Regions from separate parts of the Thermosynechococcus sp. QKsg1 genome, predicted to be linked through region 2. Evidence: riboswitches for the same ligand, from Rfam matches in the RefSeq annotation. Region 2 holds a riboswitch; the other holds the start of a gene.
What was found. Region 2 has a riboswitch for cobalamin ahead of metE (5-methyltetrahydropteroyltriglutamate--homocysteine S-methyltransferase). Riboswitches for the same ligand answer to the same signal wherever they lie in the genome.
Positions count from the first base shown of each region.

Region 1: linked by a shared signal. The riboswitch ahead of RHP47_RS09015 (sirohydrochlorin chelatase) and the one ahead of metE (5-methyltetrahydropteroyltriglutamate--homocysteine S-methyltransferase) in region 2 are both predicted to bind cobalamin.

Region 1 is NZ_CP134200.1:1,821,026-1,829,336, forward strand. Features, by position in the region: gene fni (type 2 isopentenyl-diphosphate Delta-isomerase) at 1-813, shown strand, start outside; gene RHP47_RS08990 (DUF2232 domain-containing protein) at 810-1,520, opposite strand; gene egtC (ergothioneine biosynthesis protein EgtC) at 1,661-2,443, shown strand; gene RHP47_RS09000 (SUMF1/EgtB/PvdO family nonheme iron enzyme) at 2,451-3,563, shown strand; gene RHP47_RS09005 (hypothetical protein) at 3,726-4,142, shown strand; gene RHP47_RS09010 (peptide ligase PGM1-related protein) at 4,273-5,799, shown strand; cobalamin riboswitch at 5,835-5,976, shown strand; gene RHP47_RS09015 (sirohydrochlorin chelatase) at 6,009-7,031, shown strand; gene RHP47_RS09020 (2-isopropylmalate synthase) at 7,105-8,311, shown strand, end outside.
Region 2 is NZ_CP134200.1:919,825-928,135, forward strand. Features, by position in the region: gene RHP47_RS04640 (response regulator) at 1-315, opposite strand, end outside; gene thrS (threonine--tRNA ligase) at 558-2,375, shown strand; gene RHP47_RS04650 (glycosyltransferase) at 2,404-3,186, shown strand; gene RHP47_RS04655 (SufE family protein) at 3,304-3,747, opposite strand; cobalamin riboswitch at 3,899-4,044, shown strand; gene metE (5-methyltetrahydropteroyltriglutamate--homocysteine S-methyltransferase) at 4,335-6,587, shown strand; gene RHP47_RS04665 (His/Gly/Thr/Pro-type tRNA ligase C-terminal domain-containing protein) at 6,757-6,993, shown strand; gene RHP47_RS04670 (NAD(P)H-dependent oxidoreductase) at 7,122-7,778, shown strand; gene RHP47_RS04675 (GNAT family N-acetyltransferase) at 7,950-8,311, shown strand, end outside.

The DNA of each region.
Region 1 (8,311 bases), 900 kb from region 2:
CCCCAAGCGGGAGACATCAATCGCCGCTTAGCCCGGGTGGCGCAACAAAAGGGAATTGCCATGGGTGTCGGTTCCCAGCGAGTGCTGCTGGAGCATCCAGAGGTGGCGACCACGTTTGCCATTCGTCAAGAGGCACCCACTATCCCCCTCTTAGCCAATCTTGGCGCGGTGCAGTTGAACTATGGCTGTGGCGTCAATGAATGCCAAAAGATTATTGATCTCCTAGAGGCGAATGCCTTGATTTTGCACCTCAATCCCCTACAAGAGGCCGTCCAAACGGGGGGCGATCGCAACTTCAAGGGACTGTTGACGAAAATTGGTGTTCTCTGCCGTGCCCTACCGGTGCCTGTAATTGTGAAGGAAGTGGGCAATGGTATCAGTGCCGACGTGGCCAAGCAACTCGTGGAGGTGGGTGTAGCCGCTATTGACGTGGCGGGGGCAGGGGGAACCTCTTGGGCCAAGGTGGAAGCGGCGCGTGCTCAGGATGGGCGTCAGCAGTACCTCGGAGCAGCCTTTGCCGAATGGGGTATGCCTACGGCGCAGTGCTTGGAGCAAATTCATCCTGCCCTACCAGATACGCCCCTAATTGCCTCTGGCGGACTTCAAAATGGCATTGATGTGGCCAAGGCCCTTGCCCTCGGTGCTAGTCTTGCCGGTTTAGCGCGCCCCTTTTTGCAGGCCGCCCATCAATCAGAGGAGACACTTGCGCAACGCATTGATTTTATCCTTGAGGAATTGAAAACCGTGCTGTTTTGTACCGGCAGTGCCACCCCCCAAGCCCTCTATCAGCGCCGCTGTCTCGAAAGGATCTAGCGGGGGTCTTCAAGGATCGTGCGCAGCCACGGGGGCGGATCCGGAATCGGATTGCCCAATCGCTCCAACAGTGTCCATGCCAAAATATGCACCACTAAGGCATACACCGTGGACTGGAAAAAGACAAGTAGCAGTGCCACAACTTGGATCAGGGTCACCGTTGGCTCCAGCAGCAAATTCAGATTGACCAGTACCCAATCAATGAAATTCGTGACCTGCTGATTGAAGTAAATCCAGAGGTTTTCCCCGAGCAGAATGGACACAAGGCTAATCTGAAAGAAAAATCCTGCGGTGCCAATCACTGCGCCACTGAGGATGGAACGTCCCCAGCCTTCTTTTTTGGCCCAACAGCCGCCAAAAATGACCCCCATCATGCCGTGGGGCAAGAGAAATTGCAGACTGCGGGGTGGCCCCATCAACACAGAAAGGAGCAAGGCACTGACAATGGCCGCCATCCAAGCGGCGCGGCGGTTCCAGCGTAAATAAACGAGGGCGATGGGAATTGGAAAAAATAGGCGCAAGACTGGACCAATGGGCAAATAAAAGTTAATCACCCACAGCAGGGCAGCGGTACTGGCAAGGAAGGCTGTTTCTGTGATCACCAAGGTGCGCTGAATTTGCGATCGCCCCAAGGCTTGGGACTGCTCAGGGGGCACAATGGCTTCGACGTCGGGAAAATCATCCTCTAGGGAATCCGTTGGGTTCATTGATTGCAGATAACCTTTTTTCTCTACACTCTAGCAAGCTTTACTGCCAGCTCTCAAACTGGATATAGCGCCCTGAAAAATCCTTTGCTGAAAGTTAGAATCGGGGGTAAGGTATTCCTATCAAACTTACATGTTAATTTATGTGCCGTCTTTATGCCTATATGGGGCGCAAAACGTCCCTTGCCCATGCCTTGGTGGATGCTCCCCATTCCCTGTTGGTGCAAAGTTATCAACCCCGCGAAATGACGGCGGGACTCTTAAATGCCGATGGCTTTGGGGTGGGCTGGTATGCTGCCCGCCAAGATGTGCCCCCCTTTCTTTATCGGCAAACGATGCCCATGTGGCATGATATTAACTTTACTGAGCATTTAAGCCGCTACATTGAATCTGCCTGTTTTTTGGCCAATGTCCGCAGTGCCACACCGGGTCAACCCGTGCAAATGACGAATACGCAGCCCTTTCGCTGGGGACGCTGGCTGGGGGTGCACAATGGCTTTATCGAGAACTTTCGCCAAACCCTCTACCGCCCCATGCGCGATCGCCTGTCGGATATTTGTTACAACATTGTTGAAGGCTCTACAGACTCTGAGCACCTGTTTGCCCTCTTCTGCAATGAATTGGTGTTGAATCCGCAACTGTCACCGTTGATGGTACTGCGGCAAACACTGCAAATTGTTTTTTCCCTAGCGCAGGCAGCGCGTACCAGTGTTAGTGCCGCCATGATTCTGACTGATGGCGTCTATATTCTCGCCACCCGCTGTGCGCGGGGCACACCACCCCCCACCCTGTACTGGAGTCAGGATGCCGAGAAAATTCAGCTCACCTCAGAGCCGGTAGATCAGCAAACGGAGTGGTATCTTTTACCGGAAAATAAATTGCTGTTGATGAGTTTGCAGAGTGAACCAGAAATTTACGCCTTCTGAGATATCAGTGCCTTTTAATCCCTTGGATCGGGGAACTTTTTGGCAAGCCTTTCAGAACCAGCGGCAATTTACACGCCAACTTGTGGCTGAGTTGAGCGAGGCCGTCCTTTGTGCGCAGCCCCATCCCCTCTATAGCCCTGTGGGATGGCATTTGGGACACATTGGCTACACAGAAGCCTTTTGGCTGTTGCCAGAATCCTCAGGGGTGAGCGATCGCGATCGCTATTGGTATGCCGCCGATGGCCGCCCCAAGGCCGAACGACAGCATCTACCGCCGCGTGGCCAGCTACTTGACTACTTAGCAGAGATTCGCCAAAAGACGGGCGATCGCCTCTACAGCCTTAGCGACGAGCAGTGGCAACGGGAAGTCCGTCTCTGGTGGTGGATTTTACAGCATGAAGCCCAGCACACGGAAACGATGCAAATGGTGCTGGCGATGCAGGAGATTTTCACCACCTTGCCCCCTCTCCTATCGTCGCCTCAGTCTTGGCAACGGATTGCCGCTGGCAGTTATGTCATTGGCAGTGAAGACCTCTTAGCCCTTGATAACGAGCAGCCAGTCCAGAGTGTCGAACTACTTCCTTTTACGATTGATGCGGCACCGCTGACCTGGCGGGAATTTCTCACCTTTGTGGAAGCGGGTGGTTATCAGCGGCGGGAATGGTGGTCCAGCAGTGGTTGGGAATGGCGACAGGCAGAGGAAATTGCCTCACCGTTTTACCCGATTCCTGAGAACCTAGACTTACCCATGTGGGGACTTAGTTTCTACGAAGCGGAAGCCTATGGCCATTTCCAAGGCAAACGTCTCCCCAGTGAACGGGAATGGGAAATTGCTGCTCAGCAGGGACTCTTGAATCAGGGCTACGTTTGGGAGTGGACGCAAAGTCCCTTTGCCCCCTATCCGGGGTTCCAGAGCTATCCCTACCGGGGGTATTCTGCCCCCTACTTTGATGGCGAGCATTTTGTCCTCAAGGGCGGTAGTCACTGGACGCGCCCCATTCTCAAGCGACCCTCATTTCGCAATTGGTATAGCCGCACCACCCGTGAGGTGTTTGCTGGAGCGCGCTACGTTCACCAAGAAACAATCTCTACACCAAGGGACACTGATGCCCAAATTTGAACATGTTTAGCCTGCACTCTCCCCTCCGCGCGTCAGCAGGTGGTGTGAGCTTCATGTTTTGTGCTGCGGTTCTCATCCATCCTGTGATCGCCTTCACTGGGATTCTTCCTAGGCTCCGCCAAGATTGAATCATCACCCCTTCTCTGGAGCGTGAGCCACATCATGAAACGCTTATCTCTTTCCACCTTGCTACTGCTCACTGGGACACTCACTCAAACTAGCGGAGCTTTGGCTCTACCCACGGCAACGCTGCAAGGCCGTATTTTTTTTGGCGATCAAATGGGCAATGTTGCACCGGCTGCCTGCTCAGCGATTCGAGTTGTTGCTAAACCGCAAAATTTACCGCCCATCAAGGTATTTGCTACTGGTCCTGCCGCTGGTGCTCAGGATGGTCAATGTACCTTTAAGATGACTAATGTGCCAGCAGGTGTTCCCATTGAATTAAGCGCCGTTTACAGCGATTTGCTCTCCTATCCCGAAAAAACGTACCCCAGTCCTGCCGGCAAGTGGCAAAATCCCTTTGTTCTGCGCCCCGCTCAGGTGCATGTCAGGTACATTGAACTTGATGGCAAACCTTAGTTTGTTGGCTATTGAAGCTGAGCAAACGAAGCACCGTTCCTCAGTAAAGAAAGTTTGAACAAGATGACCCCCAAGCGATGAGTGCGACTCAAACTCCCTAAACTAGGGACAAGGGCATAGGGGCGTTTTGATGTCAATTGCTGAGGAATTCCGCCAACTGCAAACGCAACTCTTGGAGTGCTGGGACGGGACAGAAACGTTTATTCCTGAACTGCCCAAGGGTCCCGGCGGTATTGAGCGCGATATTGTGGTGGTGCCTTCCCTGAGCTTTCCCCAACCGGAGCTGGCCAAGATCACCGGCTACACCCACTACGAGGAGCGGCAACTCTATACGCTGATCCAGTTGCGGAATCCGCGTACCCGCATGATCTACGTGACGTCCCAGCCGCTGCACCCCAGCATTATTGACTATTATCTGGATTTACTCCCCGGCGTACCCAGTTCCCATGCCCGCGATCGCCTGCTGCTGCTGGCCACCTACGATCGCTCCGATAAACCCTTGACTGCGAAAATTTTAGAGCGGCCTCGCCTTTTGGAGCGTATTCGTCAAGCCCTGCGTCCCAACCAAGCCTACATGGTGTGTTTTAACTCCACCCCTTTGGAGCGGGAACTGGCGGTACGCTTAGGCATTCCCCTCTACTCGACGGATCCCGACCTCCTCTACTGGGGAACCAAGGCGGGCAGTCGGGAACTTTTTGCAGCTGCAGGCATTCCCCATCCGATGGGCAGCGGTTTTTTGCAGGGGGTACCGGAACTGGTGCGCGCGATCGCTCACCTCCAAGAGAAATCCCCTGAACTGCAACGGGTGGTGGTGAAACTCAATGAGGCTTTTTCCGGAGAAGGCAATGCTCTTCTTGATCTGCGCCCACTGCGCCCCCTTGGCAGCCCACACACCCCCGATCATCTACAACGGATTGAAAATAGCCTAGAGGAGATGGTCTTTCAGGCGCCTAATGAAACTTGGCTCTCCTATCGGCAGCGATTTATGGATCTGGGGGGGATTGTCGAAGCCTTTGTGGAAGGTGCTGTCAAGCGATCGCCCAGTGTCCAAGGCTGCATTACCCCCAAAGGCAGTGTTGAAATTGTCTCCACCCATGAGCAATTACTCAATGCCCCCACAGGTCAAATTTTCATTGGCTGTGAATTTCCTGCCCATGCCGATTATCGCCAACAACTCCAAGAATTGGGGCAAAAGGTAGGGACGTACTTAGCACAGCAGGGGGTGATCGGCTGTTTTGGTGTGGACGTTGTTGCCACCCAGACAACAGCAGGGTGGGAGCTTTACGCCATTGAAATTAACCTGCGCAAGGGTGGTACCACGCACCCCTTCATGACCCTAAAGTTTCTCACCGATGGTCACTATGAGCTAGCCTCTGGACTGTTTTACAGCAAGCACCGCCGTCCCAAGTATTACATTGCCTCCGATAACCTCTGCCAACCCCACTATCGCGGCCTCCTGCCCAATGATCTCTTAGATATGATTGCCCGCTACCATCTCCACTTTGATTCCAGCACCGAAACGGGCACTGTCTTTCACCTCATGGGGGCACTCTCGGAATTTGGTAAGCTGGGACTCGTCAGCATTGGCAACACCCCCGAAGAAGCTCAAGCCATCTACAACCAGACCATTGGCGTTCTCGATGCTGCGGCGCTATAAGTCCCTAATGTGCCCACCCCCCGCATAGACAGGGGTCTGAGAATCTCGTTACAATTGGCAACGTTCACTGTGAAGAGCAGCCTGTAGGGAAAATCCAGTGCAAGTCTGGTGCTGTGCCGCAGCTGTGATGGGGAACCCCCCTCAGCCAGAATGCCTACTTGCTGTGGTTCACTCTGTTTGCCTGCGTCGCACGGGCATGGAGTTTCAACGTGGTTGTTACGCTCAACGATTCCATTCTCAATCCCCTCGGTTTTAGCCTCGATTTACCCCCTCTCCCCCAATCTCGACCGCTTTTACTCGTCGGTCATGGGACGCGCGATCCGGAAGGTCGCCAAGCATTTTTGGACTTTGCCCAAGCCTATTATCAACTGGATCCCTGCCGGCCTGTTTTTCCCTGTTTTCTGGAGTTAACGGAACCCTCGATTTTTGATGTGCTCAGCCGGTGTGTTGCTGCAGGTCATACAGACTTGTCAGTGCTGCCAGTTTTACTCTTTGCTGCTCGCCACAATAAGTTTGATGTCACCAATGAGTTGGATTGGGCACGGCGGGCGTTTCCGCAATTGCGCTATCACTATGGCCGCCACTATGGCATTGCCCCCGAAATTTTAACCCTGTGGCGATCGCGCCTTGAACGCTTGGACTCACCAGAATTTAATCCCCAAGGCATTGGCCGCGAAGAAACCGTTCTCCTAGTGGTGGGACGCGGCTCCAGTGATCCCGATGCCAATGGCGATGTCTTTAAGCTAGCCCGCATGCTCTGGGAAGGCAGTGGCTACAAAACCGTTGAGGTCTGCTTTATTGGCATTACCCATCCCCGCCTACCCGAAGGATTTGGGCGGGCGAATCTTTACCAGCCCCGCCGCGTCATTGTCCTGCCCCACTTCATGTTTACAGGGGCATTAGTCAAGAAAATCTATACCCTTACCGCAGAAGCCCAAGCTGCCTATCCCAGTGTTGAATACGTGAACCTACCGGAAATTGGCCTGCATCCGCAACTATTTTATCTCACGCGGCAGCGGGAAATTGAAACCCATACGGGGCAGGTGGCCATGAACTGTGAAGCCTGCAAATTCCGCTTGGTGGCAGGCCATAGCCATCATCACCACCATCATCAGGATCATGAGCACCCCTCCCACAGCCATGATCACGGGGGGCATCACCCTCACCATGGATCAACCATGGACTTGGATCACTTGCCCAGTTATCACCAACGCATTTGGCAAGTTCCCTAGACATTGCTTCCCAGCGAAAATGTTAGAGTAGAAATAACTGCTACTCTTTCTCAAGCTTGAATGGGGCTTGTCTATGCGCATTAAATATCCTCCCCAGACCGTTGATCGGGTGTTGATTTTTGATACCACCCTGCGGGACGGTGAACAGTCGCCGGGTGCCTCGCTGAATGTGGATGAAAAACTCACGATCGCCCGTCAACTGGCCCGACTGGGGGTGGATATTATTGAGGCGGGTTTTCCCTTTGCCAGCCCCGGCGACTTTGAAGCCGTACAGCGGATTGCCGAAACCGTGGGCACCGAAACAGGGCCGGTGATCTGTGGCTTGGCTCGTGCCACCCGCCAAGATATTGAAGCCGCCGCAAAAGCCCTCAAGCCCGCCTACTATCCGCGGATTCACACCTTCATTGCCACATCGGATATCCACCTTGAGTACAAGCTCAGGAAAAGCCGCGCTGAGGTACTGGAAATTGCCCCCGAAATGGTGGCCTATGCCAAGTCCTTTGTGGATGATGTTGAGTTTTCCCCTGAGGATGCCGGACGTTCGGATCCTGAGTTTCTCTATCAAGTTTTGGAGCGGGTGATTGACGCCGGTGCAACAACAATTAACATTCCCGACACCGTGGGGTACACCACCCCCGCCGAGTTTGGCGCCCTGATCAAAGGCATCAAGGAAAACGTGCCGAATATTGATCGTGCCGTCATTTCAGTCCATGGTCACAACGACCTAGGCTTGGCCGTTGCCAACTTCCTTGAGGCTGTGAAAAATGGGGCACGGCAACTGGAGTGTACGGTTAACGGCATTGGGGAGCGCGCCGGCAATGCTGCCCTTGAGGAATTGGTGATGGCTCTCTATGTGCGGCGGCAGTATTTTAACCCCTTCCTTGGCCGTCCCCCTGAATCAGAAGCACCCCTGACCAATATCAACACCCGCGAAATTTACAAAACCTCCCGCTTGGTTTCAAATCTAACGGGCATGCTGATTCAGCCCAATAAGGCGATCGTCGGTGCCAACGCCTTTGCTCACCAATCAGGCATTCACCAAGATGGCGTCCTCAAGCACAAGCAAACCTATGAAATCATGGACGCTCAGCTCATTGGCTTAGCCGACAATCAAATTGTTTTGGGCAAACTCTCTGGTCGCAATGCCTTTGCCACCCGCCTGCGCGAGCTGGGCTTTGAACTCAGTGAAACGGAACTCAACAAGGCGTTTTTGCGCTTCAAGGATCTGGCCGACAAGAAAAAAGAAATCACTGACTGGGATCTAGAAGCTATTGTTAAAG
Region 2 (8,311 bases):
CTCAATGAACTCAAACCACTCAAAGGGTTCTTGGAGCTTTTCGGTGACCTCTTCCTTGCGCCCTGACATAATCACGAGGGGGATGGCGCCAAGGAGATCATTTTTCTCCAATTCTTGATAGACTTCCCAGCCGCTCACCTTCGGCAGCAGAAAATCCAGCATGATCAACGTCGGCTCAGACTGCTCAATGAGTTGCAACCCCTCACGGCCATCCTTGGCCTCAAGGATTTCGTAGTCGCCCTCTGGCAACATTTCACGGACCCGCATCCGGATTACTTTACTGTCATCAATGACAAGGACTTTGCGGCTAGTCACGGAAATACTCCATTCCTATACAAGATTCCTATAAAAGGGATTGTAAATAGAGCGCGACCCTGGGATGGACATACCCCCTTCGTAATTCCAACCCTAGCATAGCCCTGTCTCTTGCAGTTGGCCACTGGCATCCCCTTCCGGCCAGCTAAAAAATTGGCTGCCAAGCTCCCCCTCGAGGTGGCAGAATATCACATATGTGAGGTCTTACCCCAATTAAGGATTTGTTAGATAGGTCATCCCCCATGTCAGAATCGGCTGCTGCCCCCATCCATCTCCCCAAAACCAGTGAGTCGGAGCGGCTGAAGCGGATTCGCCACACCAGTGCCCACATTCTGGCCATGGCAGTCCAGAAGCTGTTCCCCAAGGCGCAGGTTACAATTGGTCCTTGGATTGAGAATGGGTTTTATTACGATTTTGACCACCCCGAACCCTTCAGCGAAAAAGACCTGAAGCTCATTGAGAAGGAGATGGTCAAGATCATTAAGCGCAAGTTGCCGGTGATCCACGAGGAAGTGACCCGTGAGGAGGCCGAGCGCCGCATCCGGGAGCTGGGGGAACCCTACAAGCTGGAAATTCTCCAAGACCTCGAGGAGCCAATTACGATTTACCACTTGGGGGATGAGTGGTGGGATCTCTGTGCGGGACCCCACGTTGAAAATACGGGCGAGATTAACCCCAAGGCGATCGCCCTTGAAAGTGTTGCCGGTGCCTACTGGCGCGGCGATGAAACCAAAGCCCAACTGCAGCGCATCTACGGTACTGCTTGGGAAACCCCAGAACAACTGGCGGAATATAAACGCCGCAAAGAAGAAGCCCTGCGCCGTGACCACCGCAAACTGGGCAAAGAGCTGGGTCTCTTTATTTTCGCTGATCCTGTAGGACCAGGGCTACCCCTGTGGACTCCTAAGGGAACGATTCTGCGCTCAACCCTCGAGGAGTTTCTCAAAAAAGAGCAAATGAAGCGGGGATATCTACCGGTGGTGAGTCCGCACATTGCCCGTGTGGATCTATTTAAGACCTCTGGCCACTGGCAAAAGTACAAAGAGGATATGTTTCCCCTGATGGCCGAAGATGCTGAGGCGGCAGCCAACGAGCAGGGCTTTGTCCTCAAGCCAATGAACTGCCCCTTCCACATTCAAATCTATAAAAGTGAGCTGCGCTCCTACCGTGACTTGCCCCTACGGTTGGCGGAGTTTGGTACGGTTTATCGCTATGAGCAGTCCGGGGAATTGGGGGGCTTGACACGGGTGCGAGGCTTTACCGTTGATGACTCCCACCTCTTTGTCACCCCAGAGCAGTTGGATGTCGAGTTTTTGAATGTGGTTGACCTCATTCTCTCGGTCTTCCGCTGTCTGCGTTTAAATAAATTCAAGGCACGGTTGAGCTTCCGCGATCCCAAATCCGACAAGTACATTGGCTCCGATGAGGCTTGGTCAAAGGCGGAGTCAGCAATTCAGCGAGCGGTAGAACAGTTGGGCATGGAGCATTTCTTGGGGATTGGGGAGGCCGCCTTCTATGGGCCGAAACTAGACTTTATCTTTGAGGATGCCCTCGGTCGCGAGTGGCAGCTGGGAACGGTTCAGGTGGACTACAATTTGCCTGAGCGCTTTGATTTGGAATACGTTGCTGAGGACAATACCCGCCGCCGACCGGTGATGATTCACCGTGCCCCCTTTGGCTCGCTGGAGCGGCTCATTGGCATTCTCATTGAGGAGTATGCAGGGGATTTCCCCTTCTGGCTGGCACCCGAGCAAGTGCGCCTGTTGCCCGTGGGAGATGAGCAACGCCCCTATGCCGAACGTGTGGCCGCTCAACTGCGAGAGCAGGGCATCCGCGTGAGTGTGGATCGCACGGGCGATCGCCTAGGTAAACAAATCCGCAATGCTGAAACCCAGAAAATTCCCGTGATGGGCATTGTGGGTGCCAAGGAAGTCGAAAGCGAGACTGTGAGTATTCGCACCCGTGCTGCAGGCGATGTCGGCGCCTTGCCGGTTAAACAACTGATCGAGAAACTGACATCGGCAATGAATGCAATGGATGCCGAGATTCAGTGGCAGTAGCTAGGGGTTTTCTCACTTTAAACTCATTATGACCTATCCTTTTATATCAATCATTACGGCAACTCTCAATGTCGAAGATACGATTACTCGAACCATTAAAAGCCTTCAAGATCAAACGGATAAAAACTTTGAATGGATTATTGGAGATGGTGCTTCAACTGATAGTACCATTAGTATTATTCAGTCTACAAAGGGCTTAAATATCAAAATTGTCTCAGAACCAGATTTTAGTTTATATCATGCGATCAATAAATCACTTAAAATTGCAAGTGGAGATTATTATCTTGTTTTAGGTGCTGGAGATGTACTAGAACAGAATGCAATAGAGTTGTTTAGAAAAGCTGCTTGCTCTACGAAAGCAGATATACTATCAGCACATGTGTGGTTAGGTAAACGATTAAGGCGCCCTAATAGAGGAAGACCGTATTTGTTTTCAGCCGGAGCCTACATATCTTCCCATGCTGTTGGTACTCTAATTAAAACCGATCTTCATAGGCAACTAGGATACTATTCCTATAGATTTCCAGTTGGCGCAGACTACTTCTTTATCAAAACTGCTATTCAAAATGGCTGTAAGTTTCACGGATGCGATTTTATTGCCGGAGAATTTATGCTTGGCGGTATTTCATCAACTGATAAATTATCAGTTTTATGTGATTTCTTCCGTTTACAGGTAGAAACTGGAGAAAACTTGCTTTTACAAATATTAATTCTTATTTGTGCTTTATTTATTCGAGTTGTTATTCCTAAGTACATACCTTCTCTAATATGGGGTACAAGCAGAAGTGTTAAATCCTTAAACGAAGCTTAATGTCCCCGTTGCGGGGATTGCTGCGTCATCCTACAACTAAGGGATTATCCTCCTTCGTAAAGGTGTTCTCTAGCAACCAGTCCAGCTTTTGCTGCTGTAGTCCCATCAGCTGAGGCTTTAAGTGTGACACGAAGTCTCGGCCAAGTGATACGCTAGGGCTTTCATCGTTCGAAAAATGTTGTAAAAGCCATTGGCTCGCGAGGGGGTTAAGCTGACATTTAGTCCGGTTTGCTGAATAAAGTCAGGTTTTAACTGCAGGATTTCTGCAGGTGTCAACCCACTCAACCCTTCAACCAATAGCCCCACCAATCCCTTCGTTACCTGAGCGTCAGAATCCCCCTGAAAAATCACCTTGCCCTGCTCTAAAGAAGCCGTCACGTACACTTGGGAGACACAGCCGGGCACGCGGTTGGCGGCGACCTTCTGCTCCTCAGGAAATGGCGGCAGGCGCTTTGCAAAGCTCAGCAAGTATTCATAGCGCCGCTTTGGATCTGAGATCTGTTGGAACCGCTGAACAATGCGATCGAGGGAAGCCGGTAAAGGCTGGCAGGCAGAGGGCATATTGACTTAGAAGAACGCTGCTGAGAAAAATGATAACCATTTCTGATTTTACCCTCAGCAGTTGCACAATAACGGCAGCAGTCAACCTAGGGGCAGCTTTTCATGCCAATAGACCGCCGTGCTCTTACCCTTAACTCGTAACTTGTGTTAGCCTTTAATGTACTTACTCGGTTCTGGTGGGGATCAGCCATCAGACGCAAGGGGGAAAGTGCAGTGCAAATCTGCCGCTGTCCCGCAGCTGTGATGAGAGGCACTACTCTCTCAGTCAGAATGCCCGCCGAGTTGTGAATGTCGTTATGCCAACATCTGCGAGGTACAGATGATGTTCTTCATGCTTCAATTTTCATTAATTTGCCTAGGTAAAGACCCCCCCTACCGCCCTTTTCTGGCAAGGTTCCTGCCGTTACTGTAGCACAAGTGATTTTGGAGATTTTCAAGTACCTACAAGCACCTAGAGAAGGGCTCCTCTTGCAGTGACCCACGCTAGGTTCTGCTGATGATGCTGGAAGTGCACTGCTTGTTGGACTGAAAACAGCCAGCTTTCATTGTCTATTGAGAGAACTGTCAACACTCAGGGTACCATAACAATGACCATTCAGACTGCAACGCTAGGCTACCCCCGTATTGGTAAAAATCGCGAGCTGAAAAAGGCATTGGAAGCCTTTTGGAATGGTAAATCCAATCAAGAAAATTTACTACAAACGGTTCAAGATATTGAATTGGCAAATTGGCAAACGCAACTGCAGGCTGGCATTGATCGCATTGGCGTTGGCGATACCAGTTTTTACGATCCCGTTCTCGACTGGAGTATCCGCCTCGGCCTCATCCCACAGCGGTATCAAGCCTTTACAGGGTTGGAGCAATACTTTGCAATGGCTCGCGGTCGAGAGGGAATTCCAGCCCTTGAGATGACCAAATGGTTTGACACCAACTATCACTACTTGGTTCCCGAAATGAGTCAGCCTCTTCAGGCAGCAGACTTTAGTGATTTTCTGGGGATCATCGGTCGCGCCCAAAAGGTCTTGGGCGATCGCGCCGTTCCCATGGTGCTAGGGCCTTTAACCCTGCTACGGCTGAGTCGGCTGCAGATGAATCTAGAGGAAGCGTTGTCTTGCCTAGTGGAGCGCTATCTTATCCTGTTGGCTGAATTGAAGAACCTAGGGGTGGTTGAGGTACAAATCCACGAACCTGCCTTGGTTTTTGGGGACACCAACAACTTCAGGGAATTGTATGAATCAACATTTGATGCGCTCTGTCAAGTTGGCTTGCCGATTTACCTAGTGACCTACTTTGATGATCTCGGCGCTGCCTATCCTTGGGTGGTGACGTTGCCCGTAGCCGGCATTAGTCTAGATTTTACCCGTGGGCAGAACTTGGCATTATTGCAGCAGTTTAGTTTCCCAAGGGATAAACAGCTGGGGGTGGGTATTGTGGATGCCCGAAACATTTGGAAAATTTGCCCAGAACTTGTTGTGTCAACCTTAGCAGCGATTCAGGGTATCACAACCAATATCCGGTTGCACCCCTCAGCCTCTTTACAATTCGTCCCCTACGATGCAGCACGAGAAGTGAAGTTACCAGAGCCATTGCGGCGGGTGTTGAGTTTTGCCGAACAAAAGTTGGATGAGGTGGTGCTATTGGCCCAGACGCTGCAGGAGAGTCCCAAAGCCCTTGCCCAGCACCCCCAATTAGCAGAGATTGAAGCCCAGTGGCAGGCCTTTAAGGAATTTAGGCCTGTGAATCCAGTGGTACAACAGCGGTTGCGCAATTTAACCGTCAACGATCTGAAACGGGCTATGCCCTATGAACAACGCCGCCAACTGCAGCCCACCTTACCGCTCTTTCCGACAACTACCATTGGTTCTTTTCCGCAAACCCCAGAAGTGCGGCAATTGCGGGTGAAGCTCAAGCGCGGAGAAATTACCCTTGCGGAGTACCAAGCAGCAATTGATGCTGAAATTGCCAAATGCATTCGATTGCAGGAAGAAATTGGCTTGGATGTATTGGTGCATGGCGAATTTGAACGCACCGACATGGTGGAATTCTTTGGCCAGAAGCTTACTGGTTTTGCCTTTACCGAACACGGCTGGGTGCAAAGCTATGGCAGTCGCTGTGTGCGTCCACCCATTATTTATGGGGATGTAGCGCGAACCGAGCCAATGACGGTGCGAGAGTTTAAGGTGGCGCAATCGTTGACACAAAAAATCGTCAAGGGTATGCTGACGGGGCCGGTAACAATGATTAACTGGTCTTTCACCCGCACTGATATTCCGCGTAGCGAACAGGCGATGCAGATTGCCCTGGCTCTACGGGATGAAGTGGCCGATTTAGAAGCTGCTGGGGCAAAGATTATCCAGATTGATGAACCCGCTTTACGGGAAGGATTACCCCTCAAGCCGGAACGTTGGCAGGAGTACTTGGCTTGGGCCGTCGATGCGTTTCGGTTGGCGGCTGGTGTGGCTAAGCCAGAAACCCAAATTCATACCCACATGTGCTATTCGGAGTTTGGGGACATTATTCAACATATCGAGCGCCTAGATGCAGATGTGTTGTCCATTGAAAATAGCCGCAGTAACAATGAAACGCTGTTTGAAATTACTGATGCCGGCTATCAACAGCAGGTGGGCAATGGTGTTTATGATGTTCATAGTCCGGCAGTTCCCACTGTTGAGCAGATGGTTCAGCAGCTGGAGACTGCGATCGCCCATCTACCCAGTGACCAGATTTGGGTTAACCCAGACTGCGGTCTGAAAACCCGTCGCTGGGAGGAGGTGATTCCCTCTCTGAAAAACATGGTGGCAGCCGCCCAGCAATTGCGAGGGGCTCGTCTTACCAACTGAGGATCTGTTGTTGCTGCCAGCGCACCGTTGCCCCCTTAAAATCGCAGGATTTTTCCACCACTCAAAACTGCGTTTCCATTCCTGCGATTAGCGGGGCAATGCTTGTAAGAAGGCTGCCCCATGCCTAAAGACCTGCTCCATGATTGGTAGGGGCACCTGACCTCGGCTGATGGGACATCCGCATGAGTGTGAATCGTACGGGCGATCGCTAGGTCAACAAATCCGCAATGCTGAAACCCAGAAAATTCCTGTGATGGGCATTATCGGTGCCAAGGAAGTCGAAAGCGAGACCGTAAGTATCCGCACCCGTGCAGCAGGAGATGTCAGCGCTTTCCCTGTTAAGGAACTGGTTGAAAAACTCACCTCTGCCATGACTGCGATGGATGCCGATATTCAGTGGCAATAGTGGGCAATTGATCTACAGGGCAGTTGACCTCACCTTTAATAGTTTGTCAAAATGAGCGGCGAGTGGTTCTCGCGATCGCGTAGCGTACCCTTTGGGTAATCGCTCTAATCAATTCTCTAGGGAACAGAATGACTGAAACACCGATTTCACCAACAACGGTTTTGCAACAACTGCAATGGCGCTACGCCACGAAGAAATTTGACCCCAATCGCAAAATTCCTGTGGATCTGTGGCAAACACTTCTACAAAGTCTGGTACTGGCTCCTTCTTCCTTTGGCCTGCAACCGTGGAAGTTTTACGTCATTGAGACGCCTGCGCTACGCCAAGCCCTGCTCCCCCACACTTGGAATCAACGGCAGGTGGTGGATGCCTCCCACTTAGTGGTATTTGCCATTAAAACCAATCTCAATGCTACGGACGTCGATCGCTACCTTGCACGGCAAGCGGAAGTCCACCAAACCGCAGTGGAAAATCTGCAAAAGTATGGGGACTTGGTCAAGGGCTTTTTGCAGTCACCCCCCTACCCCCTCAATGTTGATGAATGGTCAACCCGCCAAGTCTATATTGCTTTGGGTCAGTTTATGGTGACGGCGGCGCTGCTGGGCATTGACACCTGCCCGATGGAGGGTTTCTTGCCCCAAGAATATGATCGCCTTCTCGGTCTACCTACCCAAGGTTATCATGCCGTCGTTCTATGTGCAGCGGGCTATCGAGCGGCCGATGACAACTATGCGACTTTGCCCAAGGTACGCTATCCCCTAGAGGCAGTCGTGGAAGTGCGCTAAGGTTCACGAATTGACCCCGCTGGACATAGGCTAAGCTAGAAATAGCTCGGTACTCGCCTTTGTATGTCTTTGCACACCGATGATCCCATTGACCACAATTTAGTTGATTTAGAAATCGTTCCCGCCAAAGAAGAAGAGCGCTCTGAACCCACTAACATCATTATTCGCGAGATGGGCATTGATGACATTGCCCCCGTGTTTCACCTTGGCGAGGAACTCTTCACCAGTGATCTGTATCCCTCGCTCTATCGCATCTGGGATGAGTGGGAGGTCATTGGTTTCTATAACACCGATCCCGAATACTGTCTGGTGGCCGAGGCGGATTCTCAGGTGGTCGGGTTCATCTTGGGCACCATTATTAGCAAAGCCCCATGGGTGTATGGCTACATTAACTGGCTGGGGGTGCATCCCCACTATCAGCGGCGGGGCATTGCCGATAAGCTGGTGGATAAGCTCATCGAGCGGATGATTGAGGAGGGGGCGCGATTTATGCTGGTGGATACCGATCCGGCCAACACGCCCGCAGTAAAGTT